Linked DNA regions of Rhodospirillum rubrum ATCC 11170. The protein of the gene in region 2 interacts with the protein of the main gene of each other region in a pairwise test. Links are inferred from orthologs where the notes say so. Each region holds a gene or a part of one and is shown on either strand. Other genes may lie near its edges. The genes, in order: RRU_RS01080 and RRU_RS12350.

Region 1 (14,518 bases), 2.5 Mb from region 2 along the record:
CTCGGGCACCCTGACCCATAACCTCGGGCGCTACCAGGGACAGGCGGCCAACGCCCCGGCGGCGAACGATGTCGCGCCCTTCGCCCAGTGGATGGCCGGGAAAATCGCCGCCCAGGATCTGGACGCCCTTCTCGCCTATCGCCGGGCGGCGCCGGGCGCCGTGGACCATCACCCGACCGAAGAGCACCTGATGCCGCTGTATGTGGCCCTGGGCGCGGCTGGCGACGGCGCCATCGGCCAACGCCTGCACGACAGCGTCGCCCATGGCGTGCTGGCGATGGACGCCTACCGCTTCGACAGGGAGACCGCCCAAGCCAACAGGGCCAAGGTCAGCCCAGCGGCCTGAGGATTTCCTCGATCACCTCTTCGGAGAGCAGCGAGGAGGGCCCGGCCTCGCCGTCGAACAGCCCGTCGAGCAGGCCGCGCTTGCGGTCTTGCAGGGCGAGGATGCGTTCCTCGACGGTGCCGGCGGCCACCAGCTTGTGAACGAAGACCGGCTTATCCTGACCGATGCGGTGGGCGCGGTCGGTGGCCTGGGCCTCGACCGCCGGATTCCACCAGGGATCATAGTGAATGACCGTATCGGCGGCGGTCAGGGTCAGGCCGGTGCCGCCGGCCTTGAGGCTGATCAGGAAGACCGGCACCGCGCCCGACTGGAAGCGGGTGACCGGGGTATCGCGGTCGCGGGTTTCGCCGGTCAGCGACACCCAGGGGATCGAGGCGGCGGCCAGCCGCTCCTCGACCAGGGCCAACATCGACGGGAAAGCCGAGAACACCAGGGTACGGCGGCCCTCGTCGACAAGGTCGCGCAGCATTTCCTCGAGTCGGTCGAGCTTGGCCGAGGGCGGCGGTTTGCGCGGCCCGCCCTTGACCAGCCGCGGATCGCAGCACACCTGACGCAGCCGGGTCAGGGCGGCCAGAATGTGAATGCGCCCGCGCGCCAAGCCCTTTTCGGCCAGCACCTCGCGAATCGCCTTATGGGCGGCCAGACGGACGGCCTCGTAAAGGTCGCGCTGCCCGCCTTCCAGTTCGACCATATCGATCATCTCGGTCTTGGCCGGCAGATCGGTGGCCACCTCGTCCTTGGTCCGGCGCAGGATGAACGGCCGCACCCGCACCGCCAGGGCGCGGCGGCGCGGGCCGTCGCCGCGCTTTTCGATCGGGCCGCGGAAGACCCGGCGGAAGGTGGCGCCGTCGCCCAGCAGCCCGGGCATCAGCAGATCCATCAGCGCCCACAGGTCGCCCAGGTGGTTTTCCAGCGGCGTGCCGGTCAGGAACAGCCGGTGACGGGCCTTGAGCGCGGCCACCGCCTTGTATTGAACGGTCTGCGGATTGCGGATGGTCTGGGCCTCGTCCAGCACCAGCATGTGCCAGGGCTGGGCCTTCAGCACCTCGAGATCGTGGCGGACCAGGGCATAGGAGGTGACGACCACATCCTGGTCGGCCATCTGGGAAAAGCCCGCCGCCCGCTCGGGGCCATGCAGAACCACCAGCCGCAGGCCGGGGGCGAATTGCGCCGCCTCGCGCCGCCAGGCGCCAAGCACGCTGGTCGGGGCGACGATCAGCACCGGATCGTTCAGCCGCCCCGATTCCTTTTCGACCAGGATATGGGCCAGGGTCTGCAGCGTCTTGCCCAGCCCCATATCATCGGCCAGGATGCCGCCCAGGTTATTGGCCCGCAGGAATTGCAGCCAGTCCAGCCCCTCATTCTGATAGGCCCGCAGCGACCCGACCAGCCCCTTGGGCGGCGCCACCGCCTCGCGCAGGCCGACGACGGCCAGCCGGCGGGCGATATCGCGCGCCCCTTCGGCCCCCTCCCAGACGACGCCCAGCGGCTTGCCGGCCTCTTCGAGCAGGGCCAGCGGCCCAAGATCGCGCCCGCTCAGCCGCACCCCCGGACCGGCGCGCTCGTCGGGCACGGCCACAGCATGAAGGGCATGGAAGATCGGCCGCAGGCGGCGCACGGCGACGGGCAGCACCCGGCCATCGCCCAGCGGCAGGTACAAAAGCTCGTCCTCTTCGCGCTCGACCAGATCCTCGCCCTCGCCAAGCAGGGTCAGCAGCGCCGGCAGCAGATCGACCCGCTCGCCGTCGATGGTTACCCCCAGCCCGACCGACAGCCAGCCGCCGACCGTGCCTTCCAGCCCGCCAACGGCATTCAGACCACCCCACCAATCCTGGCTGTCGGCGACGACCGGGCGCACGGGAAAATCGGGATCGATCTCGATCCGCCAGCCGGCCTCTTCCAGGTCGGGCACGCCGTCGCGCAGGAAATCGACGGCGCGTTCGCGTTCCTCGCCACGCGGCAGAAAGGGCGGGGCGATCAGCCGATCGGCGCTGATGCCGCCTTCGACCCGCACCCGGCCCAAGGCCTCGGCGACGCGCAGCGGGCCGATGCGATCAAGCTGGCGTAGCGCCGTGCCTTCGGCGGCGAAATCCCGCTCGATGCGCATCAGGCTGGCGCCAACCATGCGCAAAGGCGCCGGTTCGCTGGAATCGGCGGGCAGGATCACGCTGTCATAGGCGAAACACGGCCGCGCCACCAAGGCCTGGGTGGTCTCGCCGGGCATCTCGGCGCCGCGCATCCGCGGCACGGCGCGCAGGGCGAGCAGGCGGAGGATCGGCTGGGGGGCGACGGACAGCGGCTGGGCATCGATCGGCGCGGGCAGCACCGGAACCGCCGCCGGCAACAGGGCGCCCAGGCGGCTGCGCACCGCGTCGACCGAGGTCGGCGGGATCGGCGGCGCGCTGAGCAAACGCGCGGCAAGGCGCGGATCCAGGCCGAGATCAAGCGGTCCGGTCTCGCCGGACCGGGGATCGACATAGGCCGGCGGCTCGATCGGCAGGGCGCGCAGATCCCAGGCCTCCGCCTCCGGGCTTTGCCCGCTTTCCCCATCCTCGGGGGCGGGGGAAGCGTCGTCCGGATCGGTCCGTGTCGGGGCCTCGACAGCCTCGCCGTCGAGAGCCCCGATCTCGGGGATAGCAGGCTGGGCGATATAGGGTTGGCCGATATCGGGCTGGGCAGTCTCGGGATCAGCGGCCTCGGGCGCCATCGCCTCGGGCTCGATCGCCGGTCTCTGCCAGCCCTCGCCATCCGAACGCCAGACCAGCTTGGCCCGGCGCGCCGCGCCCGGATAAAGCGTCGGACCATCGGGGCCGCCCCACCGGCAGCGGCCGCTGGCCACCATCGCCGCGAACAACTCGCTGCCGCTGATCTGGGGCAACAGCAGGGCGTTGCCGCCCCCGGGGGCGCGCAAGGCCGCCAGACGCGGCACCAGGGCCAAATCGCTGGGCCGCAGATAGGCCGGGCGGGCCGGCGAGCGCACCAGGGCGTCGGCCGACAGGATGCGGCGCTCAACGCTCGACATCTGGCCGTCCTTGAGCACGGCGATCGACCACAAGGTCACTTCGATCTCGGCGCTGACCCGCCCCCCGCCCCGGCTCTCGCTCCGGCCCTCGCCATTTTGCGGAACGCCGCCTTCCCCCTGGGGGCCGACCACATAGATCAAGCGGTGGCGGATCGCCGGCGGATAGGCCTCCGGATCGCCGACCTCCTCGAAGCCGGCGACGGCGGCGATCCATTCGGCGAGAGCGGGATCAAGGGTCGGTTCGCTGACCGCCGCCTGGGCCGGCCGCGCCCCGAAGGACCCATCCCAAGCCGGAACCACCGGTTCGGCCTCGCGGGCCAGGGTTAATAAAACGGCGGCGACATGCTTGCAGGCGAAGCCGACCGGGCAGGAGCAATAGCCAACGATCGACAGACCGCCCAGGCCGTTCTCAAGCGTAATCGTTTGCACATAGCGCCGCCCGGCCGAGCCGGCGACCTGACCGGAAATCTCGTCGTCGGCCACCCATTCGGCTTTAAGCACCCGCCCGTCTTTCAGGTACTCCTCGCCGCGCTGAAAATCCTTCGGCGCCAGCCGGGCCCGAATGAGATCGGCCGTCAGAAAACCCGGCATTGTCCGTCTCCGCGAAAAAAAAGGGTCAAAGGGCCAGCCGGTCGGCCTTGCGCCAACGGCGGTTCGGCGCGGAGGGCTCTTCGAACAATTCGAGAAGCTGGCGCATCATGGTGCCGCCCAGGTCCTCGGGATCATTGATGGTGACCGCCCGCTGATAATAGCGGGTGACATCGTGACCGATGCCGATGGCGACCAATTGGGCCGGCGAGCGATCCTGGATCAGGGCGATGACCTCGCGCAGATGCTTTTCCAGGTAATTGCCCGTATTGGCCGAAAGCGTGCTGTCGTCGACCGGGGCGCCATCGGAGATCACCATCAGGATACGCCGGGCTTCCGGCCGGCCGACCAACCGGCTATGGGCCCACAGCAAGGCCTCGCCATCGATATTTTCCTTGAGGATGCCTTCCTTGAGCATCAATCCCAAGGCCCGGCGGGCCCGCCGCCAGGGCACATCGGCTTCCTTATAGATGATATGGCGCAGATCGTTCAGCCGTCCGGGAAGCGGTGGCTTGCCCGCCGCCACCCAGTCCTCGCGGGCCTTGCCGCCCTTCCAGGCGCTGGTGGTGAAGCCCAGGATCTCGACCTTGACCCCGCAGCGCTCCAGGGTGCGCGCCAGGATATCGGCGCTGACGGCGGCCACCGAAATCGGCCTGCCGCGCATCGAGCCGGAGTTATCGATCAACAGGCTGACCACCGTATCGCGGAACTCCATCTCCTTTTCCTGCTTGTAGGACAAGGTATAGGTGGGGTTGGCGACCATGCGGGCCAGCCGGCTGACATCAAGCAAGCCTTCTTCCAGGTCGAATTCCCAGCTACGGGTCTGCTGGGCCATCAGTCGGCGCTGCAAGCGGTTGGCGATGCGCGTCACCACGCCTTGAAGCGGCGAAAGCTGCATATCAAGCTGGGCGCGCAGGCGGGTCAGTTCTTCGGGATCGCACAGATCCAGGGCGCCAACCACCTGATCATGGGTGCGGCTGAACACCTTGTAGCGGTCGACGTCGTCGTCCTCGTCGACCGAATTGCGCCGGCGCGACGGATCGCCCTCGCCAGCCGGATCCTCGCCGCCCTCGCCGGGCAGGGTCGCCTGCTGGGCGGAGCCCTCTTCCTCGCCCTCGCCGCTTTCCCCCTCGCCCGGCGCCATCTGCATGTCGCTTTCCGGACCGGGGCTTGAAATCCCCTCGGGCGGGCTGTCCTCGGCCCCTTCGCCAGCTTCGGGCTCGCTCTCGCCGCTGCGGGTTTCGTCATCGGAGCGGTCGGCCTGGGTCGGATCGAAATCCTCCAGGCCCATTTCATCGAGCAATTCGCGGGTCGAGCGGGCGAAGCGCTTCTGATCGCCCACTTCGGCGATCATCCGCTCCAGCGCCGCCTGGGCGGACTCGGGCAGCACCTGACGGGCCAGATCGAGCACATGACGGGTCACCGGCCCGGGCGCGACCTTGCCAAAGCGTTCCAGAGCCAACAGGCGCACCGCCTCGCCCAAGGGGATCTGACCGGGATCGGTGGCCTTGTCATAGCCTTCGCCGGCCAGCCGTTCTTCGACCGCCCCAGCGATATTGGCCGCCACCCCGGCCATCCGCCCCGCCCCCAGGGTTTCATAGCGCGCCTGTTCCAGGGCGGAAAACACCTCGCGGGCTTCGATCCCGGTCGGTTCCAGCCCGGCCTGGATGGTGATGTCGTGGTGGCGCAGTTTCAGGGCCAGACTGTCGGCGGTGCCGCGCAGCCGGGTGATCTGTCCGGGATCGAGCTTGCGCGGCGGCAGGGGCAGACGGGCCTGCCCGCCGATCAGCGCCGCCCCGCCCGGGGTATAAGACACCACCAGCCCCGGCCGCCCGGCCACGGCGCGCAGCGTCGCCGAGGTGACGTTTTTCAAGGCTTCCTGCGGCTCGTTCGCCCGGCCGCCGGCACCGGGCACCGGAATACGCGTCATCGCTTCGATCCGTCCCTGACCTGTCGCCGCCCCGCGCCGCGCCTCACAGGAAGGCGGTGCGGAAGGCCGCACTCTCGGGGAGCTCCTTACCAAAGCACCGCTGATAATACTCGGCGATGATCGGACGTTCGGTCTCGTCGCATTTGTTCAGGAAGGTCACGCGGAAGGCGAAGGCGTCATCGCCAAAGATGGTGGCGTTCTCGGCCCAGGTCAGCACGGTGCGCGGCGACATCACGGTCGAGATATCGCCGTTGATGAAGCCGCTGCGCGACAGATCGGCCACGCCGACCATGGCGTTGATCTTGGCCCGGCCTTCGGGGGTGTCGTATTCGGGACGCTTGGCCAGGGCGATCCCCACCTCCACGTCGTGCTCCAGGTAATTCAGCGTGGCGACGATGTTCCAGCGGTCCATCTGCCCCTGATTGATCTGCTGGGTGCCGTGATAAAGCCCGGTGGTATCGCCCAGGCCAACCGTATTGGCGGTGGCGAACAGACGGAAATAGGGGTGGGGGCGGATCACCTTGTTCTGATCGAGCAGGGTCAACCGGCCTTCGACCTCGAGCACCCGCTGGATGACGAACATCACATCGGCCCGCCCGGCGTCGTATTCGTCAAAGGTCAGGGCGATCGGCCGCTGCAGACACCAGGGGAGGATTCCCTCGCGGAATTCCGTAACCTGCAGCCCGTCGCGCAAAACGATGGCATCCTTGCCGACCAGATCGATGCGGCTGACGTGGCTGTCAAGATTGACGCGGATGCACGGCCAGTTGAGGCGCGAGGCGATCTGCTCGATATGGGTGGATTTGCCGGTGCCGTGATAGCCCTGGATCATCACCCGGCGATTGAAGGCGAACCCGGCGAGAACGGCCAAAGTGGTGTCGCGGTCGAAGCAATAGGCGTCGTCGCGATCGGGAACGTGCTCGGACACCTCGGTGAAGGCCGGCACGGTCAGATCGGACTCGATACCGAACACGTCCCGCACGGAAACCTGGGTGTCGGGTTTATCAACGGGATACTCAGCAGCGACGTCCATGGACTTCCTCGTTCTCAGGCAAACGGCTTGGTGATGAAAAAGCGGACCGCACAGGGGCGGCCGGGCAGAATGTCACGCGTTCAGGACGTTGACCAGCACGTGATAGGCTTCGTTGACTATCTTGAAACGCTCCTCGGAGTCCTTGTCCCCGCCGTTGGCGTCGGGGTGATAGCGTTTGACCAAGACCTTGTAGCGGCTTTTCAGTCCGTCCAGGGTCAGGGGTTCTTCAAGATCAAGCACCCGCATCGCCCGGGCGCGCGGCCCATCCTCGCGGTAGCGGGCGCCCTCGCGCGAGACCCGGGCGCGGGCGGCCTCGCCGTTTTGTTCCTCGAACAGGCCAAAGGGGTCGGCGAAAGGCGACTCCGTTCCGGGACGGGCGTTGACGGCGCGTTCGCCCAGCGGCCAAGTCGGGCGGTTCCACACCGTGGAATGGCGGATCTCCCGCTCGATCTCGGCCTCGCTCATGGCGCCATAATAATTCCATGTGCGATTATAGTCCTGCACGTGAACAAGACAGAACCAGTAATACTCGCGCAGGCCGCGATCCTTGGGGGCGCGGTAGAGCCCCTCGGCGCCACACCCCGCGTGATCACAACGGCGCGGCGCCAGCCCCGGGCCGTTCGCAAAGCCATCAAGGGGGGGGGACGGCGCGGTGCTTTTTGCGGCCGCCGCGTCCAATGCCATCGCTCTGTGTCATGACGGTGCCTACTATGGGGGCCCAACCGGCGCAAGGCAAGCCATCGACCGCCCTTGACAGGGAGCGCGCCCGCCCCCCAATCGACACCACACCCGGGTAACACCCCTCCCGGGTGACGGCCCGCCCCCCGGCCCCAACCGATCCCCGCCCCCGTCCGATCGCAAGGAAATCCGCCATGACCCTCGCCGCCCCGTCCTCCGCCACCCCGATCCGTGACCGCCTGGAAAGCAAGCTGCGGGCCGGTCTCGCCCCCGAAACCCTGATCATTCGCGATGACTCGCGCAAGCATGCCGGCCATGGCGATCGCCTCGCCGCCCTCGCCCCGGCCGATCAGGGCGGCCATGCGCCGATCGACGGCGCCGGCGAGACCCATTTCAGCCTCGACATCGTTTCGGCGCGCTTTTCCGGGATGTCGCGCTTGGAGCGCCAGCGTCTGGTCAACGCCTTGGTGGCCGAGGAACTGCGCGAGCGCGTGCATGCCCTGTCGCTGCGCTGCCGCAGTCCCGAAGAGCAGGCCTGACCGTCACCCGTTTTGCTGCGAGATGATCCAAGGGTTCCGCTTTGCTTCGCAATCCGCGAAACGTGCCGGCTCCGCAACGGCTGGTCTGCTTCAGGTGCTTTCTTGGCAAAATCCGGCAAGCCCTTGCCCTATGAGACCTTTCTGTCCGCCCGTAGTAATCGCGCCCCGACTGGTACGGTTCTTGCCATAAGGGAGTGAACCAAGGCCGTTCCCCGGCGAGCGGGGCGGAGAGCGCAAGGAACCCAATCGATGTCGGATAAATCCTCCCTGTCAGGTGCAGCCCGGGTTTTGGTGGTCAGCGAAGACGACAAGGTTCTTCGTCTGGCCGAAGCGGAATTATGCGATCGCTTTTCCGTTTTCACCGCCAATGAGGTTGCCGGCGCCCTGCGCCTGCTTGAAGAAGAAGGCCCCTTCGCCGCCGTTCTGACCGATCAGGCCAGCCGCGCCACCACCATCGACGGCATCTTGCCCGAACTGATCGGCCGTCATCCCGGCACGGCGCTGATGTTGCTCGACGCCACCTCGACCCGCGCCCCCCATGGCGTCACGGTTCACTAACGACCGCCTTGAAACGGAAGCCTTCACAAGGCAGACCGACTTCTGAAGGCCTCCGTTTTCGCCTCTGGCGTGGCGTGCGAAGAAGCCCCCCCGCGCTTTTCCGCCCGCCACGCCCGCCGTTCCCCTTGGCCGTGAGCCTTGGGCTTTCGGAACTCCGCCCCTCCCCGCACGTTTGGCCTTAAAGGGAGGGTGCGGCGTTCCGGCCGGCCTCCCGCCCGAAAGCCCAGGCGGAGACGGCCATGATCACCCCCCCCCTTGCTGCCAGCCCCCCCCGTACCGCCGAAGACCAAGAGCCCCCCCCCTTCCGCCTGCCCGGGGACGCGGTCTGGCGACGGGCCCATGCCGATCGCTGCGCCATTCTCATCGATGGCGAGGCGTATTTCTCGGCCCTGCGCCAAGCGGTGATCGCGGCGCGCCGCGAGGTGCTGATCATCGCCTGGGAACTGCATTCCAAGGTCGATTTGCTGCGCGATGTCGAAATCGACGACCAGGGTTTGGCCGCCGACGGCTGGCCCGTCGCCCTCCAGCCACTGCTGCTGGCCGCCCTGGAACGCAATCCCGATTTGCATATTCACATCGTGCTGTGGCGGGTGGCCGTGCTGTTCCTGCTTGAACGCGAGGTCCCCTTCGATCTGCCCAAGCTGTGGGCCTGTCATCCGCGCCTGCATTTCGTTGAGGACGGCGATCTGCCGGCCCTGGCCAGCCATCACCAGAAGATCGTCGCCATCGATGGCCGCTTGGCCTTCAGCGGCGGTCTCGACCTCACCACCTCGCGCTGGGACACATCGCGCCATCTCGCCCATGATCCGCGCCGGGTGAACCCGGACGGCGCCTTTGGCCGACCCTGGCACGATGTGCAGGTCATGGTCGATGGCGACGCCGCCCGCGCCCTGACCGAGATCGCCCGCCGCCGCTGGGAGCGGGCCACCGCCGAGCCCTTGCCCGCCCACGACATCCTCCCCGCGCCGGCCGAGGCCGTTTCCGATCCCTGGCCGGCCGCTATCGCGCCGGACTTCACCGATATCGCGGTGTCGATCGCCCGCACCGAACACGAATACGCCGGCCGCTCCGAGGTCCGCGAAGTCGAAGCCGGCTTTATCGCCACCTTGGAAAACGCCCGCGACTGGCTGTTCATCGAGCAGCAGTATCTGACCAGCGAGGCGGTCGGCGCCGTTCTCGAACGCCGCCTTGCCGAGGAGGACGGCCCGGAGGTCGTGATCATCCTGCCCCAAGGGTCGGATGGCCCGGCCCAGCAGGCGATCATGGACAAGGGCCGCGACGACATGCTCGACCGCCTGCGCGCGGCCGATCGCCATGGCCGTTTCGCCGCCTATTGGCCGATCGCCCGCGACAGCGACGAAGGACCGAACGGGGCGGAGAACGCCGAGGCCGCCGACCCCACCGATCCAACCGATCCGCCGGCCGAGCCCGAGGGCCGGGGCGTTTACGTTCATTGCAAGGTGATGATCGCCGACGGCACCAGCCTGCGCATCGGATCGGCCAATATGGCCAACCGCTCGATGGGCCTCGACACCGAATGCGACGTTATTTTGGAAGACGACGGCACCGCTGACTTCCACGCCAAGCTTTTTGCTTTGGCCTGTCGGCTGGCGGGCGATCTGCTCGGCCTTGATGCCCAGACGGTGGCGGCGCGGATCGAGGCCGAGGGCTCGTGGATCAAGGCGATCGAGGCCCTGCGCGACAAGCCCGGCAACACCTTGCTGCCCTTCACCCACCGCACCCCCACCTTGCTTGCCGACCTCGCCCCCGATCTTCGCCTGTGCGATCCCGACCGGCCGCTTGATCCCGACACGGCGGCGGCCATGCTGATCGCGCCGTCGATCGAAGAACTGCCGCCGGCCCCGCCGCCCGATCCTTCCGGCGGACGCAAGCGCCGCAAGGCGTGGCTGGCCCTGGCGGCGGTGGTGGCGGTGGGCGGCGCCCTGGGGCTGGCCTGGACCAATCCCGATCTGCTGAAATGGGCCGATCCCCATCGCCTGCTTGATGCCCTGGGATCGTGGACCAGCTCGCCCTTCGCGCCGTTGGTCGCCGTGCTTGGCATCGTCGCCCTGGGACTGGTCGGCTTTCCGGTGATGGTGATGATTCTCGGCACCGGCATGGCCTTTGATCCGTGGATCGCCCTGATCGTCAATCTTCTGGGGGTCGGCGCCAGCGCCTCGCTGTTGTTCCTGATCGGCCGCATGGCCGGCCGCGACGCCATCGAGCGCTTCGGCGGCCGGGCGATTCCGGCGCTCAGCCAGCGCTTGGCCAAACAGGGGGCGGCCACCGTGGCGGCGCTGCGCAATGTGCCGGTGATGCCCTTCACCCTGGTCAATCTGGTGTGCGGCGCCACCCATATCCGCTTTCGCGATTATCTGGTCGGCACCCTCCTGGGGATGGCTCCGGGCATCGCCGCCCTGTCGTTCCTGGGCGAGCGGGTCGCCGCCAGCTTGCGCGACCCCACCTGGGGCAGCTTGCTCGCCCTGGCCGGGGTCGGCATCACCACGGCGGTGCTCGCCCATGCCCTGCAGCGCTGGGCCGAAAAGCGCGAGAAGACCTCGGGCAAGCCGGCGGGAGAGACCGGGACGACCGCCGAGCCGGAGACCCGATCAGACGCGGCAGCCCGACCGGCCGCCCGCCCGGCGGAATGACGCTCCATCAGCCCAGTCCCCTGGTCCCGCACAGCACGTCAACGAGCGAGGGGTTCGCCGGTTCGATCGCCCTTCGCGTCGTCTGCTGGAACCTTCATGGCTGCGTCGGCACCGACCGCCGCCGCGATCCGTCGCGGGTGGCCAAGGCCCTGGCGGTGCTGTCGCCCGATGTCGTAGGCCTGCAAGAGGTCGATCTGCGCCGCCATCCCGGCGAGGCCGAGGATCCGCTGACGTTGATCGCCCGCGCCACCGGCATGCGCGCCGTCCATTCGCCAACGCTCAAACGCGACGGCGGCGCCTATGGCAACGCCATTCTCAGCCGCTGGCCGGTGGTCGCCGCCCTGCCGCTGGATCTATCCGTTCCCGGATGCGAACCGCGCCGGGCGATGGACGCCACCCTCGAGCATCCGGCCGGCCCGCTGCGGGTGATGGTCACCCACCTCGGCCTGGGCCGCAAGGAGCGGCGCTGGCAGGTCGGCCGGCTGGGCGAACGCCTGTCGCGACCGCTGGCCGGCGCCGACGGCCGCGACGCCCATCATCCGCTGATCCTGATGGGCGATTTCAACGAATGGCTGCCCTGGGGGCAAACGGCGGTGGCCGGCTTGAAGACGTGGTTCGACGCCGATTGCTCGCGCCGCACCTTCCCCAGCTGGCTGCCGATCCTGCGCCTCGACCGCCTGCTGGTGCGCCCCTCCCCCCGCCGCCTGACCCCCTGGCCAACCCTGCCCCAAGGCCAAGGCATCCGCCGCGCCTCCGACCACCTGCCCTTGGTCGTCGACCTGGAGTTTTAAGGGACGGCGGGCATGCGAAAAAGGCGCCCGGCTTTCGCGGACCGCCTTGAGGTTGTTCGGGTCTGGTTGCGGGCGCACAAAACTACCGATATCGGCATTCGCTTCAAGTCGCGGTTTAAAAGGACAAGTTCCGATAGCTTATTGGGCCAAGACTTGTTCAACGCCGCAGAACGATAACCTTAATCACAGAGATTGAAATGCACGGGCTCGCCGTTCCAAGCCCTGAATAAATCATGCCCGTTCCAGTACCTCACCTTTCCGTCGCTCACCGACCGCTTCGCGCGGAACACGTTATCCGCTGTCAGGCCCTCTAGGCATTTAGAGCCTATGTCAGGCACTTCAAAACCCTCCTGCCAGTAACCGGAGATCGTTCGCGAAGGAATCCCCATTAACAGGGCTGCGTACTTCGTTTCCTTTAGCACAACCGCGAACTGGTTCGTGATGACCGAGTAGCCAGTACGAGCGTAGACTATGCGGGAATCTTTCGACGAAAGATTCTGAAGCAAGTACGATACTGCTGATGGCGCGACAAGTTTTGATTTGTCACGAATAATCCCGTCGCTTGCATTCTGACACCAGTTCCGCACGTCGTTCGACGTAGCAAGTGTCATCGGAATGCGCGTTCGGCCAGCGAACTTGCGTGCTGAGGGTAGGTAATCGGATGTTGTCACGAAAATGCTCTTTTGCGCATTCTCGACATCTGCCACACCATGCAGTGCTGCCACAGCAGACATATCTATTTTGTTTCTCGGTGAGTATTTTTTTGCCTGAACAAGCGTCAGTACGTCCCCGAGAGGATCGCGCTGAAGCACGCGAACATCAATTCCCCCATCATTCGAGCCGGGGCCGAGCTCACACGTAAAGCCTTGGCTTTGAAATATTCTGAATAGTAAAATTTCAAACTCGCGCCATGTGAGCCGATGCAAATCGTCTGGTCGCTTGGCGAAATGCGAATACAGCTCCTCGTGAACATCGGCTATGTCCTGCTGTACCAGCCCGCATACCCATTGCCAGTTGACATAGTCGAGGAACGGTTGGAACAGAGGGCTATCGTCCTCAGGATAGATATGAACGCTCACCTCATCGATCCGATCGAACCAGAAACCATGCCGCGCGAGTAGCTCGATGAACTCGACATCGAGATCACCAAATTCCCCATCTAGCGCACGACCAATATCTCCATTGAAATGCAAAATAGTTGCAACAGGGGCTGCTTCAGGTTCACCATCCACTCGTTGGGCGTAAGTCTGAAAGCCGCAGTCGAACCAAAGCTCGTGCCTAGCCGCCCATTCTCGAATGGAATTTTGCAGTGATATAACCACTGCTTCCAACTCAGCATCAGAAGGCGTGGCTTTCACCTTACTTTCCTTGAACTCGTCGTTAGGCTTCATATTTCACCATCACAAGCGCAAGAAAGTGCCACCCATCTCATTATTACATAGTGCCAATATTCGCTGACATGTGCTGCTGTCTGGGCGGACGCTACGCTCCCCCCACCCCTCCGCCAGGGCGATTGGCGATGGTATGATCGTGCCCGTGAAGACACGAGGAGGGAAGCATGGAGATCGACACCGACCGTATCGACGAGGCCGTTCTGGCAGTGCTGCTTCTTGGCCTGCATAACAACGATCGGGCCTGGAAGGGGTTCGATTGGCAGACCCTGAACCGCCTGCACACACGGGGCGCAGGGCTGGCGCGCTCTGGGCCAGGGTGCCGGGGATTTGGCCTATGGCGAAGAAACCGCGTGGGGTGATTGCAAGGCCGGGGCGGGCGATGCGCGGTCTTGGCGCTCTTGCGCCCAGAGGGCCGTCGCGAGATCGGACAGCCCCGGCCCGCAGGTCGCGCCCTCCGCATCGGCGGATGGCCGCAGCAGGCGGGCAAGGGGGAAGGCGAGCCCGAGGGAGAGGAGCCAGAGGCGTGTGGCGGCCTCGCCCGAGGTCGCCAGTCCTGGGAACAGCGGCGTCTCCTGCCCGTCCACGGCGGCGACCGCCGTTGCTAGCGCCTTGGCAAGGGCGTCGATATCCTCGTCAAGCTGGGGGGTGACGCCTTCGCAATGCAGCCGCAGCTCCGCCATCCCCACCCTGGGCACCAAGGCCAGCAAGGCCGCCGCGCCGTGCCGATTTTTCGCTAGATCAAGAGCGCCGGGGGGCGCGCCGCCAAGCGCCGCCGCCCCCTCGGCCAGCTTGGTCCACGGGTCGCCCGCCGCTGCGGCGGCCTCTGGCGGAACGGATGGCGGAACGGACGAAGCCGCCCCCACCATCTCGCCGATCCAGGCGACAAGGCCTTGGCCCCGCGCCCTCTCCGCCCCGCCGAGAGCGAGAAGGGTCGCCCCATGGAGCAAAAGGCCGGTCAGCCTCTGAACGCCGCCGGCGAGTTGGGGGG
Region 2 (14,680 bases):
CGCATCGACAACTCGGCGTAGCGGCGGCCGGATTCCCGCTCCATCGCCAGGGCGAGGGCGAAAAGCTGATCTACTCCGGCGATCTTCGGCACCGTATCGAAAGTCATCGGGCCGCTCTCGCGCAGTCCTCGTCCCCTTGGGCGTTCCATGATGCCTCCTGCTCGCGGAAACGGATGGCGGAGGGCCCCCTCAAAGATGGGACGGCCCTCCCCCAACGCAACCGGAGTATCCTCTTATTCGGCGCGCCACCCTAGTCGAAAGTGTCCGGCTAAAAGAAGGGGGTCAGGCGGCGGACGCATGGCCTTCCACCCGGGCGCCGACGGTGCGCCGCCGTCCGGCCCCCAGGCCGGCGATCAGGGCCAAGGCGCCAATCGCCAGGAACAGCCCGGCCACCGGACCCCAACTGCCGGTCTGCTGGTGGATCAGCCCGACCAGCAAGGGGCCCATCGCCGAAACGCTATAGCCCACCCCTTGAGCCATGCCCGAGAGATGGGCGGCGATATGGCTATCGCCCGAGCGCAAAACGATCAGGCTGAGCGCCGTGGCGAAGGAGGCGCCCTGGGCCAGCCCGAGGATCACGGCGAAGCCCCAGATCAGCGACAGGGGGGCCAGCATGCAGCCCATCAGTCCGATCGCCGTTCCGCATTGGGTCAGCACCACGGCCAGCCGCTGGTCGCGCGCCCGACCGGCCAGACTGGGGGTGACCAGGGCGGTGGGCAATTGGCACAGCACCGAGACCGAAACCATCAGCCCGGCCTCCACCGCCGAGATCCCACGGTCGCGCAGGATCGGCGCCAGCCAGCCGAACACGCAATAGGCCAGCGAGGATTGCATGCCCATGAACAAGGTCACCTGCCAAGCCACCTTGTCGCGCCACAGGCCGACCACCGGCAGCACGCCGCCGGCCTTGCCGCCCCGCTTGCCCCTCAAGGCGAAGGGGGCCCAGGCGACGATGGCGATCAGGGCCGGCACCACCCACCATGCCAGGGCCGCCGCCCAATCGCCGTCCAGCCGGTTCATCAGCGGCACCGTCGCCCCGGCGGCCACCGCCGCTCCGCCGCACATCGCCATGGTCATCACCCCGGTCATCGCCACCGCATGGCCGGGGTAATCGCGCTTGAGCACCCCGGGCAGCAGCACGTTGACCGCTCCGATCGCCAAACCGCCCACCGCCGTGCCGATGAACAGCGCCAAAGGCGTATGCGCCCCGCGCAAGGCGATGGCGGCGGCCAGAACCACCAGCATGGCCAGGATCAGGCGGTCGGTGCCGACGATGCGGGCCAGCCGGGGGGCCAGCGGGCCGAACAGCCCCAGGCACAGCACCGGCAAGGTGGTCAGCCAACTGGCCTGGGCGGCCGATAGACCGAGACCGGCCATGATTTCATTGAGAACCGGTCCGACGCTGCTCAGCGCCGGTCGCAGGTTGAGGGCGACCAGAACGATGGCGCCCGCCAGCAGCAAGCTTCGGCCATGCCAGGGGGAGGAAGGGGTCACGGGACGACAAAATCCTGATGAAAGGGAAAAAGACTTTAGCGGACGGCTCAACCGGCCTTGGCGGTCTTGCAAACGGGCCCCTGGTGATCGACCAGGATCAACTCGTCAACGGCGAAGCCGTTTTCGCGGGCGATATCGACCAGGGACGCGCGGATCGCCGGGTCGAGATCGGGCTTGCGGGCGAGGATCCACAGATAGTCGCGCGTCGGCCCCGAGACCAGGGCATAGCCATAATCAGCCTGATCAAGGGCGAAAACGTGATAGCCCCCGGCCAGCGGCCAGAAGAAGGTGACCGACAGACTGGGCACTTCGGGTCCCTTCTGGAAGGTGGCGTAGCCTTCGATCGAGCGCCAGCGGCAGGCCTTGGTGTCATAGCCCTTGTTGACCACGCTGATCTTGCCGTCGGGGCGCAGACCATAGGTGGCGGTCACATCACTGAGATCCCGCTCGAAACCGTGGTCAAGGCGCATCACCTCGTACCAGGGACCAAGGTAACGTCCGGCCTCGAAGGGTTGGGCCGGGGTGATGCCATCGGGCACGCCGGTACAGCCCGCCAGCATCCCCAGCAGGCCAAACACCCCCGCCCGGCCGCGTCGGGCGACGCGCAGGGCGTCGCCGGCCAGATCGCCTAAAAACATCGTGATGAAAGCCATGGCGGAAAGTCCCCTTTGACTGTGGTGCCGGTAGCGGCGTCATCGACCGGGAGCGGCCGGTCCCCCGGTCTCGAACCGCCCCATCGCCCGCGCCACCCGCCGCTCGATCAGACCGAGGCCGTCGTGCAGAAGCACGGCGAGCAGGGCGACAAGCAGCCCGCCCTGAAGCAGGAAGGCGGTGTTGTTGGACAGCAGCCCGGCGATGATCACCTCGCCCAACCCCGGGGCGGCCACCGTCGAGCCGATGGTCGCCGTTCCCAGATTGATGATCGTCGACACCCTGATCCCTTCCAGGATCAGCGGCAAGGCCAAGGGGAGCTCGATGCGAACCAAGCGGGTCAGCGGCCCCATGCCCATGCCGCGCGCCGCGTCGAGAACGGCAGCGGGAACCTGGGTCAGCCCGGCCAGGGTATTTTCGAAGATCGGCAAAAGCCCATACAGAAACAACGCGATCAGCGCCGGCTTGGCTCCGAAGCCGACCAGCGGCACCATCACCGCCAGAACCGCCACCGGCGGAAAAGTCTGGCCCAGGTTGACCAGGGCGCGCGACAGGCCAAAGAACGCCCGCCCGGCCCGCCGGGTGACGATCACCGCCAGCGGCAGGGCGATCAGGGTGCTGAGCGTGGCGGCCAGGGCGACGATGCGCAGATGATCGAGCGTCAGGCCAAGCAGCGGGCTTTGGGTATAGATCGCCGGCGCGCCGTTCTCGGCCAGCGGCGCGAAAAGCGGGGCGAAGGCGGCCGGGCGGGCCAGGAAGCCGGCAAGCACGCCCAGGGCCAGCAGGCGCGGCAGCAGCCGGCCGATCCATCGCCACGCCGTCATCGCGTCCCGCGCGCCGGTTCGGCCTCGGCCGGCGGCACGCCCACGTCCCCGGTCGCCCCCCGGGCATGGGCCAGGATGCCGCCCAGGCTGACCTTGCCCAGCACCCGTCCCTCGGCATCGGTTACCGCCATTGCGGGCCGGCCGCTCCAGGCCAGGGCGGAGAGCGCGTCGCGCAGGCTGGCGCCCGCCGCCAAAGGCGGCCCCTCGGCCGATCCCGGCTCAAGGGCGGCCTCCACCGACAGCAGATCGAGCAGACGAAAGGGCCGGTCGGCGCCGCCGATCAGCCGCTCGACGAAGGCATCGGCGGGCCGGGTCAGCAGCGTGGCCGGCGGGGCGCATTGCAGCACGCGGGCGCGGTCCATCACCGCCACCCGGTCGCCCAGGCGAAAGGCCTCTTCCATATCGTGGGTGACGAGCAGCACCGTTGTCCCGAAGCGCCGCTGCAGGGCGCGCAGATCATCCTGGGCCTTGCCGCGGATCAAGGGATCCAAGGCACCGAAGGGTTCATCCATCAACAACAGCGCCGGTTCGGCGGCCAGGGCGCGGGCCACCCCCACCCTTTGTTGCTCGCCGCCCGAAAGCTGATGGGGGAACTTCGTTGCATGCTCGGCCGGATCAAGCTGAAAGGCCGCCAGCAGATCCCTGACGCGGACATCGATGCGCGGGCGCGGCCATTTCAGCAGGCGTGGTACGGTGGCGATGTTCTCGGCCACCGTGCGGTGGGGGAACAGGCCATAGCCCTGGATGACATAGCCGATGCGCCGGCGCAGATCGTCGCCGGCCAGGGTCGCCGTATCGACGCCGCCGATCAGAACCCGCCCCGCCGTCGGTTCGATCAGGCGGTTGATCAGGCGCAGCAACGTCGATTTCCCCGATCCCGAGGTGCCGACCACGGTCAGCACCGTTCCCTCGTCGATGCCCAGCGACACGTCATCGACCACGGTGGTCTCGGCGAAGCGTTTGGTCAGATGGTCAAGCACGATCATCGGCTGGGGCATCACCGTCTCCCGACGCCAGGGGTGGGGGCGCCGCCGCCGCGCCGCGCCCCCTCGATCAAGGCGTCAAGGATCACGGCGGCGCCGAAGGCCAGGGCGACAGTAGGCAGGGCGCCCAGCAGCACCAGATCCATCGCCGCCTGACCAACGCCTTGAAAAACGAAGGTGCCAAAGCCGCCGCCGCCGATCAGGGCGGCCACGGTGGTCAAACCGATCGCCTGAACAAGCACGATGCGCACCCCGGTTAGGATCACCGGCAGGGCGAGCGGCAGTTCCACCTCGCGCAGGAGGCGACCGCGCCCCATGCCCATGCCGCGCGCCGCGTCCACGGTGGCGGCGGGCACCTGGGCCAGACCGACCACCGTATTGGCGACCACCGGCAGCAAGGCGTACAAGATCAGGGCGACCAAAGCCGGCGTGGCGCCGATGCCGCGCACGCCCAGGGCGGCGATCGCCGGCACATGGGCGGCCAACCAGCCGAGCGGCGCCATCAAAATCCCAAACAACGCGATGCTGGGAATGGTCTGAATGATCGTCAGCCCCTGCAAGACCATGCCGCGCAGCCAAGCCACCCGGTGGCACAGCACCCCCAAGGGCAGGCCAACAGCGCAGGCGACCGCCACCGCCCCGAGGGCGAGGGCGAGATGGGTGCGAGCCTCGCGCCAGAAGGCATCGGCGCGATTGGCGTATTCCTTAAGAACCGACACCCCGTCCCACTGCCCCGAGGCCAGCAGCAGGCCCAAAGCGCCAAACAGGGCGCCAAGGGCCAGCAGCCGGGCCAGCGGTCCCGGCCTCAGGCGGACCAGGGCATCGGTCCCCAGCAGCAAACAGGCCAGCACCAGCAGCCAGAAGCCGCCGGCCGGGGCGATGCGGGCATAGGGATTGCCCGCCTGGGTCAGGCCTTCGGCCGCCCAGCCGACGGCCAGCATTCCCACCCCTCCGCCGATCACCGCAGCGCCCAGGCGGGCCAGCGGCCGCCGCGCCAGCAAGGCGACGCCGCCGACGATCACGGCGAGGGCGACAATGCCGGCCGCCGCGCCCCAGGGCAGCGCGTCGAACAACGCCACCCCTTTGCCGCTGGCGATCCGGTTCGCCCGCAGGGTCATGAACGGCGGGCCGGCCAAGGCGGCCCCCAGCACCAGGGCGACGATGATCCCCGGCCGATCAAGGGATATCCCCATCAAGGACCCCTAGAGCGGGATGGCGAAAAGTGTGCGCGGTTTTCGCCTAAGATCCCGCTCTAACATTTAGATTGAGATCAGGATTCAGATTTCAGGTCGATCAGACCTGAAATCATCCTGATCTAGGGAAGCAACCCGTGGCTGGTCAGAAAGTCCTTGGCCACCGCCCGGGCCGGCTCGCCGCCCACCTGAACCCGGGCGTTGAGGGCTTGGAGGGTTTCCAGATCAAGGGCGGCGAAGATCGGCGCCAGGATCGGCTCGATCTCGGGATGGCGCTTCAGGGTTTCCTCGCGGACGATCGGCGCCGGGGCATAGACCGGCTGCACCGCCTTGTCATCGCTCAAGGCCACCAGATCGGACGCGGCGATGCCGCCATCGGTGCCATAGACCATCGCCGCATTGGTGCCATTGGTCTGGTCCGCCGCCGCCTTGATGGTCGCGGCCGTATCGCCACCCGACAGCACGATCAACTGCTCGGGGGTAAGGGTGAAGCCATAGGCCTTTTGAAAGGCCGGCAGGGCGGCTGCGGAATTGACGAATTCCGCCGAGGCCGCCAATTTCACCCGACCGCCACCGGCCACCCATTTTCCGAAGTCCGAAAAGCTGGTGATTGTCTCGGCCTCGGCCAGATCGCGGCGCAAGGCCACCGCCCAGGTGTTATTGGCCGGGGCCGGGGTCAGCCAAACGATGTGATTGGCCTCGTAATCCAAGGCCTTGGCGGTGGCGAAGCCCTGGGCCGCGTCCTTCCACAGCGGATCATCGGCCTTATTGAAGAAGAAGGCGGCATTGCCGGTATATTCGGGATACAGGTCGATTTCCCCGGCGGTGATCGCCTTGCGCACCACCGGCGTTCCGCCAAGCTGCAAGCGATCCTCGGTCTTGATGCCGTGGGCCTCAAGGGCCAGCAGCATGATATTGCCCAGCACCCCGCCTTCCGTGTCGATCTTTGAAGACACCACCACATCGGCCCGGGCGGCAGCGGCCGTGGTCAATCCCAGGACAAGCGCACAGGCAAGGCGAGCGAGAGCGGATTTCATCAAGGACCCTTTTCATCCGAACGGGGGGGGCGGCGGGACGAGGCGCCGGGGAAACGCCGATCTCCACCATTGGATGCCTCGGCCCCGCCGGTTTCCATCCCGCTCCCCGCCGCCCTTGCCCCACAGGAAAAGCGTGGTCAGAGGATAACACTGCAATGACCGGCGACCAACTTCCAGCCCGCCGGGCCCTGGGTGCGCCGCCATATCCGGGTAAAGCGCAAGGTTTCGGTGAAGGCCTCGCCGTCATAGACGCCCGCCGTCACCGCGCGCACCACCACCACCCGGCCGTCCTCGCCGGCGGCGCGGACCACGGCGTCGGAAAGATCCAGGCGCGACAGCTTGAGCAGCCCGGCGCGATAAGGCTCAAGATGGGTTTGCTTGGTTTTCACGCATCCCGTGTGATCGACAAAGGCGAGATCATCGGCAAGCAAGGTTTCAAGACCCTTGAGATCGCCCGTTAGCATGGCGGCGCGCAGGCGCTCTTCATAAAAGGCGATGTCATCGGCTGGCGAAGCGAGGGTGGCGAGGGCATTGGACATGGGTTTATCCTCCCGTCGGTTTTTTATCTCCCGTCGCCAAGTGTGACTCAAAAACCATCGGTTGCATAATTCCTTTTTGAACGCCCTTAAAGGCCATCGGCCGGAAAGGCCGCCAGCAGGGCGTCGATGATCGATGCGAAAGCCACCGGAACATCGACCGGCGGACCGCTTTCCAGGCTGTCCAGGATCACCAGCTTCGCCCCCGCCCCGCTGATCGCCGCCCCCACCTCGGCCGGCGGCGGGCGATGGGCGAGAACCACCCGCACCGCCTCGCCCACCAGGAAATCGCCAAGGATCCGAGTCCGTTCGGGCGTCCATTCACGGTCATCCAGGGCGACACTGGCGCGCGCATCCAGCCCCAGATCGGGCGTCAGGGCGGCGAAGCGGTCGCTGAGCGACACCACGCCAGGATCGGCAAGGCCGGCGAAGGCCTGGGCCGCCCGCGCCGATTGGGCGAGCAGGGCGCGCTTCAGGCCGTCAAGATTGGCGCTGATTCGCGGGGCGGCCTCGGGATGCAAGCGCCGCAGGTCGGCGGCCAGGATATCGGCCATCCGCCCCAGGGCGTTCGCCGACAGCCAGGGCGCCGGGGCGGCCGGCGCCAGGGCCGGCGCCGGGATGCCCAAAGCCGCTCCCAGGGCCCCGGCCGAGGGCGCGCGCACGGCGGCGACCCCGGGCAAGGCGCCATCGACCGGCCGGCCGGCGTCGATCTCGACCAGGCGGATATTGGTCCGCCGCGCCATGGGAAACAGCGGATCCTCGGGCCACAGCGAGCGCAGCGACACCACCGCCTCGGCGCCCAGGGCGGCCTCGGCCAGCGCCTTTTCCCCACGCCCGGCCAGGAAAGCCGCCTGCCGGCCCATCGGCAGGGCGGCCGGCACCACCACCCGCAGGCTCACCGCCGTACCATCAAGCAGGGCGCCGGCCAATCCCGCCGTCAACGGATGACCGGCCAGGATCACCGCTTCGGCGCGGGCGGCCGAGGGCAGAGTGAAAGCGATCAGGGAAAGGAAAAGGGCGAGGATCTTCATGACGGCTTGCTCCGCGACAGCATGCGGGCGACGGACGCCCCAAGGAAAAGAAGGCCGGCGGCCAGGATGATGGCGCCGCCCGAGGGAATGGGCAGGTCGAAATGCACCGGGATCAGGATCCCGGCCACCGCCGACAGCGTGGCGAAGACGATGCTGAGCAGGAAAAATCCACGCAGGGAGCGTGCCGCCACCCGCGCCGCCGCCGCCGGAATGACCAGCAGGGCGCCAACCAGAATGGCGCCGATGATCTTCACCGAAGCCACCGTCACCACCGTGACCAGCATCAGGAACAGATAATCCAGAAAGACCACCCGCACGCCGCGCACCTGGGCCAGGGCCGGGTTGAAGCCGCCCAGCATCAGGCGGTTGAACAGCGGCAAACCGACAACGCTCACCCCCAGCCCGACGACCAGCAGCACGCCGAGATCGCGGTCATCGACGGTCAGCACCGAGCCAAACAGCACGTTTTCCAGGATATGGACGTTGACCCGGGTCGAGAGCATCAGCAGCAGGCTGGCGCCCAGCGCCAACGACACCGACAAGAACACGCCGATCAGCGTCTCGGTGGCCAAGCCGGTGCGATTGCGCAAGAAGGCGACAAGCAGGGCGAACAACAGGCAATAGCCAAACAGGCTGGCATAGGGCCCGGTATAGGGCTCGCCCAGCAAGATGCCGATGGCCACCCCGGTCAGGGCGGCATGGCCGACCGCCTCGGAAAAAAAGGCCAGACGCTTGGTCACCACCAGGGTTCCCAGGCCACCCAGCACCGGACCGGCGATCAGGGCGGCGATCAGGGCGTTGACCAGGAAGCCATAGGTCAGCCCGGCGGGCAGCAATCCCGCCGCCGCCCAGCCCTGGACGACGGCGCGCAGCGCTTCGAAGCTCACGATAGGGCCTCCCGCAGGGAGCGCTGAGACGGGGCGGAGAACAGCGCCAGCAGGCGCTCGGCCGCCAGAACGGCCGAGGGCGGCCCATTGAACAGAACCGCGCGGTTCAAGCCGCAGGCGTGATCGGCCAGCCGGCGCACCGCCCCCAGGTCGTGCTCCACCCATAAAACCGTGACGCCGCGCGCCCGGAACCCGGCCAGAACATCCTCGAAGATCACGGCTCCGGCTTCATCAAGCGCCGTCATCGGCTCATCAAGGATCACCAGATCGGGGTCGGGGATCAGTGCCTGGGCCAGCAGAACCCTTTGGCGCTCGCCCCCCGACAGCGCGCCGAAGCGCCGATGACGCTTGCCCGCCATCCCCACCCGCTCCAAAGCCTGGTCATAGCGCCCGGCAAGGCGGCGCGCGGGGCCGAGAAAGGCCGGGCGGCGCTGGCACATCACCGCCAGAACATCGCTGACGGTCATCGGCAGACCGGGATCGAAGGCCAGGGATTGGGGAACATAGGCCAGCACGCCGGGGCGATCGCCCGGCCAGTCGATATCGATCGTCCCGCGATGGGGCATCAGCCCGAGCAGGGCCGACACCAGCGACGACTTACCGCCGCCATTGGGACCGACCACCGCCTGGATCGTCCCCGGCGCCACCCGCAGCGCCACGTCCTCCAGGATCGAGGTGCCGCCCAAAGCCAAGCTCAGTCCGCTGATTTCGATCGACGGACCGCTCACCCCTTGGCCTCCAGCATGGCGCGGACCAGGGTATCGAGATTGCGCCCGGTCTCTTCCTCGAACAGGCTCGCGGTATAGGCGCCCGTCGAGATATGCGAGAAGGCATACAGGGCGATGCCGGTTTCGCGGCGGATGGTCTCGACATAGGGGCTGGGGAAATTCAGCTCCGAGAAGATCACCTGCACATCCAGGCGGCGCAGCGTGGCGATGGTTTCGGCCAATTGCGCCGGGCTCGGTTCGATGCCATGGGCCGGTTCGACCACGGCGGCGACCTCCAGGCCGAATTCGCGCAGCAGGTAATTATAGGCGTCGTGGATGGTCGCCACCCGCAAGCCGACCTCGGGCGCCCCGGCCAGCTTGGCCAGGGCCGCCGCCCGCAGGCCGCGCAGGCGCTTGGCATAGGCCCGGGCATTGGCGTTGAACACCTCGGCCCGATCGGGAACCCGCTCGCCCAGGGCGCGGGCGATGGTATAGACCTGCTGGATCGACCCGGTGATCGACAAGAAGGTATGGGGATTGACCACCTTGCCCGCCGCGCCAGTGCGGGCATTGGCGCCCGAGGCGGCGAGCAGCGGCACCTCGGCATTGGCCTCGATCAGCGGCAGATCGGGCCGTTCCGAGGCGGCGACCATGCGGCCGGCGAAATCATCGTGGCCGATGCCGTTGACCACCAGAACGTCAAGCGTGCCAATGCGGCGGATATCCTCGGGCCGGGGCTCATAGGCATGGGGATTGAAGCCGGCGGGGATGATCGGCACCACCTCGGCCGCCTCGCCGACTATATGGGCGACATAGGAATAATAGGGATGGAGCGTCACCCCGATGCGCGGACGGTCGGCGGCGAAAACGGATCGGGCCGGCAGGGCGGCGCTGCCGGCGGTGGCGGCGGCGAGCGACAGGAAACGGCGACGGTTCATCGGGTGACTCCGGCGGAAAATGAGGTAACGGCCTGCTTCCAGCCCTCGGCGATCAGCGTCGCCTCATCGAGCCCGGCCGGCGGGGTATGGGTGGGTTTGAGCCAGACCTCGGCCCCCTCGCCCTCCAGGCGCAGAACCATCGAGGCGGCGACCTCGGCGTAGGCGCTGAGGCCGACATAGCCGCCGTCCACGGCGTGCCAGCGATGGCCGCCGCGCGCCCGCCAACTGGCATCGGCGACGAAGGGCGGCAACCCTTCCGCGCCCAGCTCATCGGGTCCGGGCAAAGGGGCGGTGCGGTCGAGTTCCAGGGCGACCAGACGCAGATCGGCGAAAATCCCCTGTTCAGCCGGGGTCAGCGCCGTCCGCGCGTCGATCTGATAGGGCGCGAGGGCGGCCGCCTCGGGGGTTTGTCCACGCAGACCGATCCACGAGGCGGCGGCGACAACGATAACCAGGGCGGCCAGGGCCACCCACCCCGCCTCGCGTCCCGCCCCGGCGGCGGCGACCCTTTGTCTGTGCATCGGGGCCACCGTCAATGAATGTCGGCGTGTTCGATTTCGACCGTATGGCCGGGGCCGGCATCGAACAGCACGTAGAACTCGCTGGCCGGCTTGGGAAAGACCAGGGTCGAATCGGCCCCGAGCTTGCCGGCGACCAGAACCTGCTCGTCATAGGAAATGACATCGAGCGTCACCCCCGGCGCGCCCGAGCCATCGGAGAAGCCCCCGGTGCAGCGCACCGTCTGGGCGTCGGCCATCTCGCAGCTGCACAGCGGATAATGGGCCAGGGCGAGCGAGGGCGACACAAGGGCGGCGCCCAGCCCACCCAGGGCGATCGCCCAGGAGGACATCGGAAAAATACGTTTCATCACCGGTTCCCTTCCTTGGTCTCTTGGTCTGCTCCCTGGCCGGTCACGGCGGCGAGCGGCCAGGACGTTTGGTGAAGGGTGCCGTCCCACCCCTCGATGGTCAGCCACAGCTCTTCCTTGCCGGTCAGACCCTCGGGAACGGGCACCTGAGCCATGGCGAAATGGGGATTGCCGTAAGCCAGCGCGCCAAGCGTGCGGATATTGCGCGGCTTGCCGATCCGCAGGAAACTGCCGCGGATGGTGTCGACATCGCCTTCTACGATCTTGACCAAGATGAAACGGCGCAGGGCGCCGTCGGCCCCGGGTTCCGGCAGGCCGGGCATGGCGCTGACCGCCACGCGCCACGGCCCCAAGGCAACGGCGGCGGGGGCCGTCGCCGGCATGGCGCCGACGGCGGTGGCGGTGGAAAAGGCCCCGTGCTGCTGGGCGAAATAGAACGCCGGAAGAAACAGCATCAGGGCGCTGAGATGGAATTTCGAGCGGTGCCAGAGCTTACGCATGGGAGGGGCTCTCCCCAAGCTTAGCGCCTTGGCGCATCTCGAGGGTGGCGCGAACGGTGCGCTTGCTCCAGATCAGCATCCCCGAAAAGATCAGCATCGACAAAATCAAGCCGAAGAGGAACCACACCCCCTTGATCGCCAGCCCCAGGGCTCCGGGGCCGCCGAAATCGCCGACATGGAGCGGCCGCAGGATCTGCGAGGCCAAGCCCAGGGGCCCGGAGTCTCCGCCCTTTTTGCTATAAAGCACCTCCGCCGTGCGCGGATGGACATAGGTCACATCCGACAGGAGCGGCACCCGGCCGCTGCCATAGGCATAGATCGGATCAAAGGCGGTGCCGGGGAAATAAAGCGCGGTAACCCGCCCACCCGCATGGGTGGCCTGGGCGGCGGCCAAAGCCGCGTCGACCTCGGCCGGCGGCGGATGCTCGCCCGGGGCCCGTTTGGGCAGATCGGCCCGGTCGATGACCACCAGCGGCGCCCCGGGATCAAGCGCGCCGCGCAGATCGACGATCGCCGCCTGAACCAGGAACCACAGGCCGGTGACGCCGATTAGCAGCACGAACCACAAAGACCACGCCCCGCCAAGCCGGTGAAGATCGCCAAGGAGAACCCGGGCGCCCTTGCCGGTGCGCAGCTTGGGGCGGGTGAAGAAGGCCCGCCAGAAGCGCTTGTAAACGACCATGCCGGTAACGACCGATCCAAGCAGCGGAATCGCCATCACCGCCACCAGATACCACCCCCAGGGATAGCCGCCCGTCCACGGCGACAGCAGCCAGCCATGCAGGGCGCGCAGGAAGACCGGCAAGGGGTTATCCGAACCGATGCCGCGCAGGGTGGCGCTGACCGGATCGACATAGGCCATGGCGTAAAGGCCGTTCTCAAGGCCTAGACGCACCGTCGCCGCCATGTAATCGGCGCCCCAACCAACCGACAGGGCGCGCGACCCCGGGGCGGCGGCCTCGGCGGCGGCGATCAGGGCGCTGGCCGGAGCCGGATCGCCGCTGGCGCCCGCCCGCACCTCCGGATCGATCAGCCACATGATCTCGTGGCTGACCGAGGCCAGGGTGCCGGTGAAGCACAGAAAGAAGACATAGGCCCACAACGGCAATCCCATCCAGGAATGCACAAGGAACCAGAGACGCGCTCCAGAGGATTTCCGCGGGGTCTTGTCCATGGCGGTCCTTACCAGCGATAGGTGAGTTTACCGACGACGGTCCGTCCGTCGCCGTAGTAGCAGCCAAAGGCCGTGCAGGTGCCGATGGTGTCCTCATCGGTCAGGTTGTTCAGATTGAGCGCGACCTTCCAGGTTTCGCGCTCGTAACCGATCTCGGCGTCGAAAACCGTGTTGGACTCGAGCTTGATGGTGTTGGCGTTGTCGCCATAGCGTTCGCCGACATAGCGCACGCCGCCGCCCAGGCCGATGCCGGCCAAGCCCAGCTTCCCCACCGCGCTCTGGGGTTGGATGGTGTAATCCACCCACAGCGAGGCCGTCTGGCTTGGCACATTGGCCGGCCGGTTGCCCTTTTCGCTGGCCGCCCCGCCGGTGATCTCGGCCTCTTGCAGGGTGTAGCTGGCGCTGAGATTCAGCCCCTCGTAGAGGCTGGCCAGGGCTTCGAGTTCAAAGCCCTGAACGGTGATCTCGCCGGTTTGGACGCTATAGCCGCTATAGAGCGGGTCGCTCGACTTCACGTTGGTCTGGGTCAGATCGAAAAGCGACGCCGCCAGGAAGCTGTTGTAGCCCTTGGGCTGGAATTTCATCCCGGCCTCGTACTGGCGCCCTTGGCTGGAATCGAAATTGCCGCCGCCGCGTTGCGGGGCCGCCGTGCCGGTCTGCGGATCGAACGAGGTCGAATAGCTGAGGTAGGGCACCAGACCGAAATCGAAGATATAGGACAGGCCGACGCGGCCGGTGGTCGCGGCGTCGTCCTGCTTGCCGCCGCCCTTACCTTTGATCTTGGTGCGGATGGTCGCCACGTCGTGGCGCAGGCCGGCGGTCAGTTGCCAGTCGTGCCAGCGGATCTGATCTTGGACATAAAGCCCGACCTGGGTCATCCGTTGGGTCTTGTCGGTGGCGCTGCCGGTGGGGGCGGCGATCGCCTGACCATAGACCGGGTTATAGATGTCGATCGACGGCGCCGAGCCAAACAGCGACTTGGTGTGGGCGTCGAAATAGCGCACATCGACGCCGCCCAGAACCGTATGGGCAAGCGGCCCGGTGCCCAGCGTCACCTCGCCCTGGGTGTCGACATTGACGGTATCGAGGTCCTCGTTCTGATAGGAGGTCCCGCGATAGGCCGTGCGGTTGTCGCTGGCCAAACCGGCGTAATACAGGCCCTGGTAATCCCAATCGAGCGCCATGTAGCGGGCGTTTTGACGCAGCGTCACCTGATCATTGACCCGCCGCTCGGCCTCATAGCCCAAGCTCCATTGGGTGCGCGCGGACTCGTCGAAATCGGGCTCGCCCAGATAAAGGTCGCGCGACAGCTTGCCCAAGGGATTGTCATAGAGCGTTCCAGCCAGCGGCAATCCCAGCGGCGATCCCGAGCGATCGTGCTGAACCTGGGTCAGCAAGGTGACCCGCGTCGCCTGATCGTCGCTCTTCCAGGTCACCGCCGGCGCCAGGAAATAACGGTCGTCGTCGATGTGATCCATCTGGGTGCCGCTGTCGCGGACCACACCGGTCAGGCGATAGGTCAAAGGCAGATCATCGGCGATCGGTCCGCCGAGATCGAAGCCGCCCTGGAAGCGCTTTTCGCTGCCGGCCTCGACGGTGATTTCGCCAAAGGCCTCATCGACCGGGCGCTTGCTGATCATATTGAGCAGGCCGCCCGGGCTCGCCTGCCCATACAGAACCGAAGACGGACCGCGCAGGGCCTCGATCCGCTCCAGGCCATAGACCTCGACCGACGGCGCGCCGAAGCCGCGCATGATGCGCAGACCGTTCAGATACTGACCCTCGGCCACCGAGAACCCGCGGATCTGCGGCACATCGTAACGGGCATCGGCGCCGCTGGGCTGGGCGACGACACCG

What was found.
Region 1: the proteins of RRU_RS12350 (region 2) and RRU_RS01080 interact in binary tests that used the Escherichia coli proteins (3 or more experiments, as listed by UniProt). The link is inferred for Rhodospirillum rubrum ATCC 11170 from one-to-one orthologs.

What each region holds. Positions count from the first base shown.
Region 1 is NC_007643.1:247,475-261,992, reverse strand. What follows is about bases 6,780-9,463. They hold RRU_RS01080 (BolA family protein), read left to right. Parts: upstream 6,780-7,791; coding sequence 7,792-8,136; downstream 8,137-9,463. Other genes in these bases: RRU_RS01070 (VTT domain-containing protein), read left to right, coding at 8,934-9,463; RRU_RS01075 (hypothetical protein), read left to right, coding at 8,386-8,694; RRU_RS01085 (J domain-containing protein), read right to left, coding at 6,992-7,603; cobS (cobaltochelatase subunit CobS), read right to left, coding at 6,780-6,919. Also shown: RRU_RS01105 (DODA-type extradiol aromatic ring-opening family dioxygenase), read left to right, coding at 1-346; RRU_RS01100 (DEAD/DEAH box helicase), read right to left, coding at 330-3,959; RRU_RS01095 (cobaltochelatase CobT-related protein), read right to left, coding at 3,985-5,886; more of cobS, read right to left, coding at 5,930-6,779; more of RRU_RS01070, read left to right, coding at 9,464-11,345; RRU_RS01065 (endonuclease/exonuclease/phosphatase family protein), read left to right, coding at 11,342-12,136; RRU_RS01060 (restriction endonuclease), read right to left, coding at 12,316-13,494; RRU_RS01055 (hypothetical protein), read left to right, coding at 13,695-13,889; RRU_RS01050 (hypothetical protein), read right to left, coding at 13,863-14,518. UniProt on the Escherichia coli protein: Transcriptional regulator that plays an important role in general stress response. Has many effects on cell morphology, cell growth and cell division. Acts by regulating the transcription of many genes, including dacA (PBP-5), dacC (PBP-6), ampC and mreB.
Region 2 is NC_007643.1:2,771,728-2,786,407, forward strand. The notes cover bases 3,057-5,902. They hold RRU_RS12350 (ABC transporter permease), read right to left. Parts: upstream 5,146-5,902; coding sequence 3,967-5,145; downstream 3,057-3,966. Other genes in these bases: RRU_RS12345 (ABC transporter ATP-binding protein), read right to left, coding at 3,057-3,967; osmF (glycine betaine ABC transporter substrate-binding protein OsmF), read right to left, coding at 5,268-5,902. Outside these bases: RRU_RS12325 (ferritin-like domain-containing protein), read right to left, coding at 1-107; RRU_RS12330 (CynX/NimT family MFS transporter), read right to left, coding at 283-1,494; RRU_RS12335 (lipocalin family protein), read right to left, coding at 1,542-2,147; RRU_RS12340 (ABC transporter permease), read right to left, coding at 2,187-2,969; more of RRU_RS12345, read right to left, coding at 2,966-3,056; more of osmF, read right to left, coding at 5,903-6,182; RRU_RS12360 (nuclear transport factor 2 family protein), read right to left, coding at 6,320-6,721; RRU_RS12365 (metal ABC transporter solute-binding protein, Zn/Mn family), read right to left, coding at 6,808-7,749; RRU_RS12370 (metal ABC transporter permease), read right to left, coding at 7,746-8,636; RRU_RS12375 (metal ABC transporter ATP-binding protein), read right to left, coding at 8,633-9,364; RRU_RS12380 (metal ABC transporter substrate-binding protein), read right to left, coding at 9,361-10,281; RRU_RS12385 (DUF6162 family protein), read right to left, coding at 10,278-10,802; RRU_RS12390 (hypothetical protein), read right to left, coding at 10,814-11,149; RRU_RS12395 (hypothetical protein), read right to left, coding at 11,149-11,649; RRU_RS12400 (PepSY-associated TM helix domain-containing protein), read right to left, coding at 11,642-12,823; RRU_RS12405 (TonB-dependent siderophore receptor), read right to left, coding at 12,832-14,680.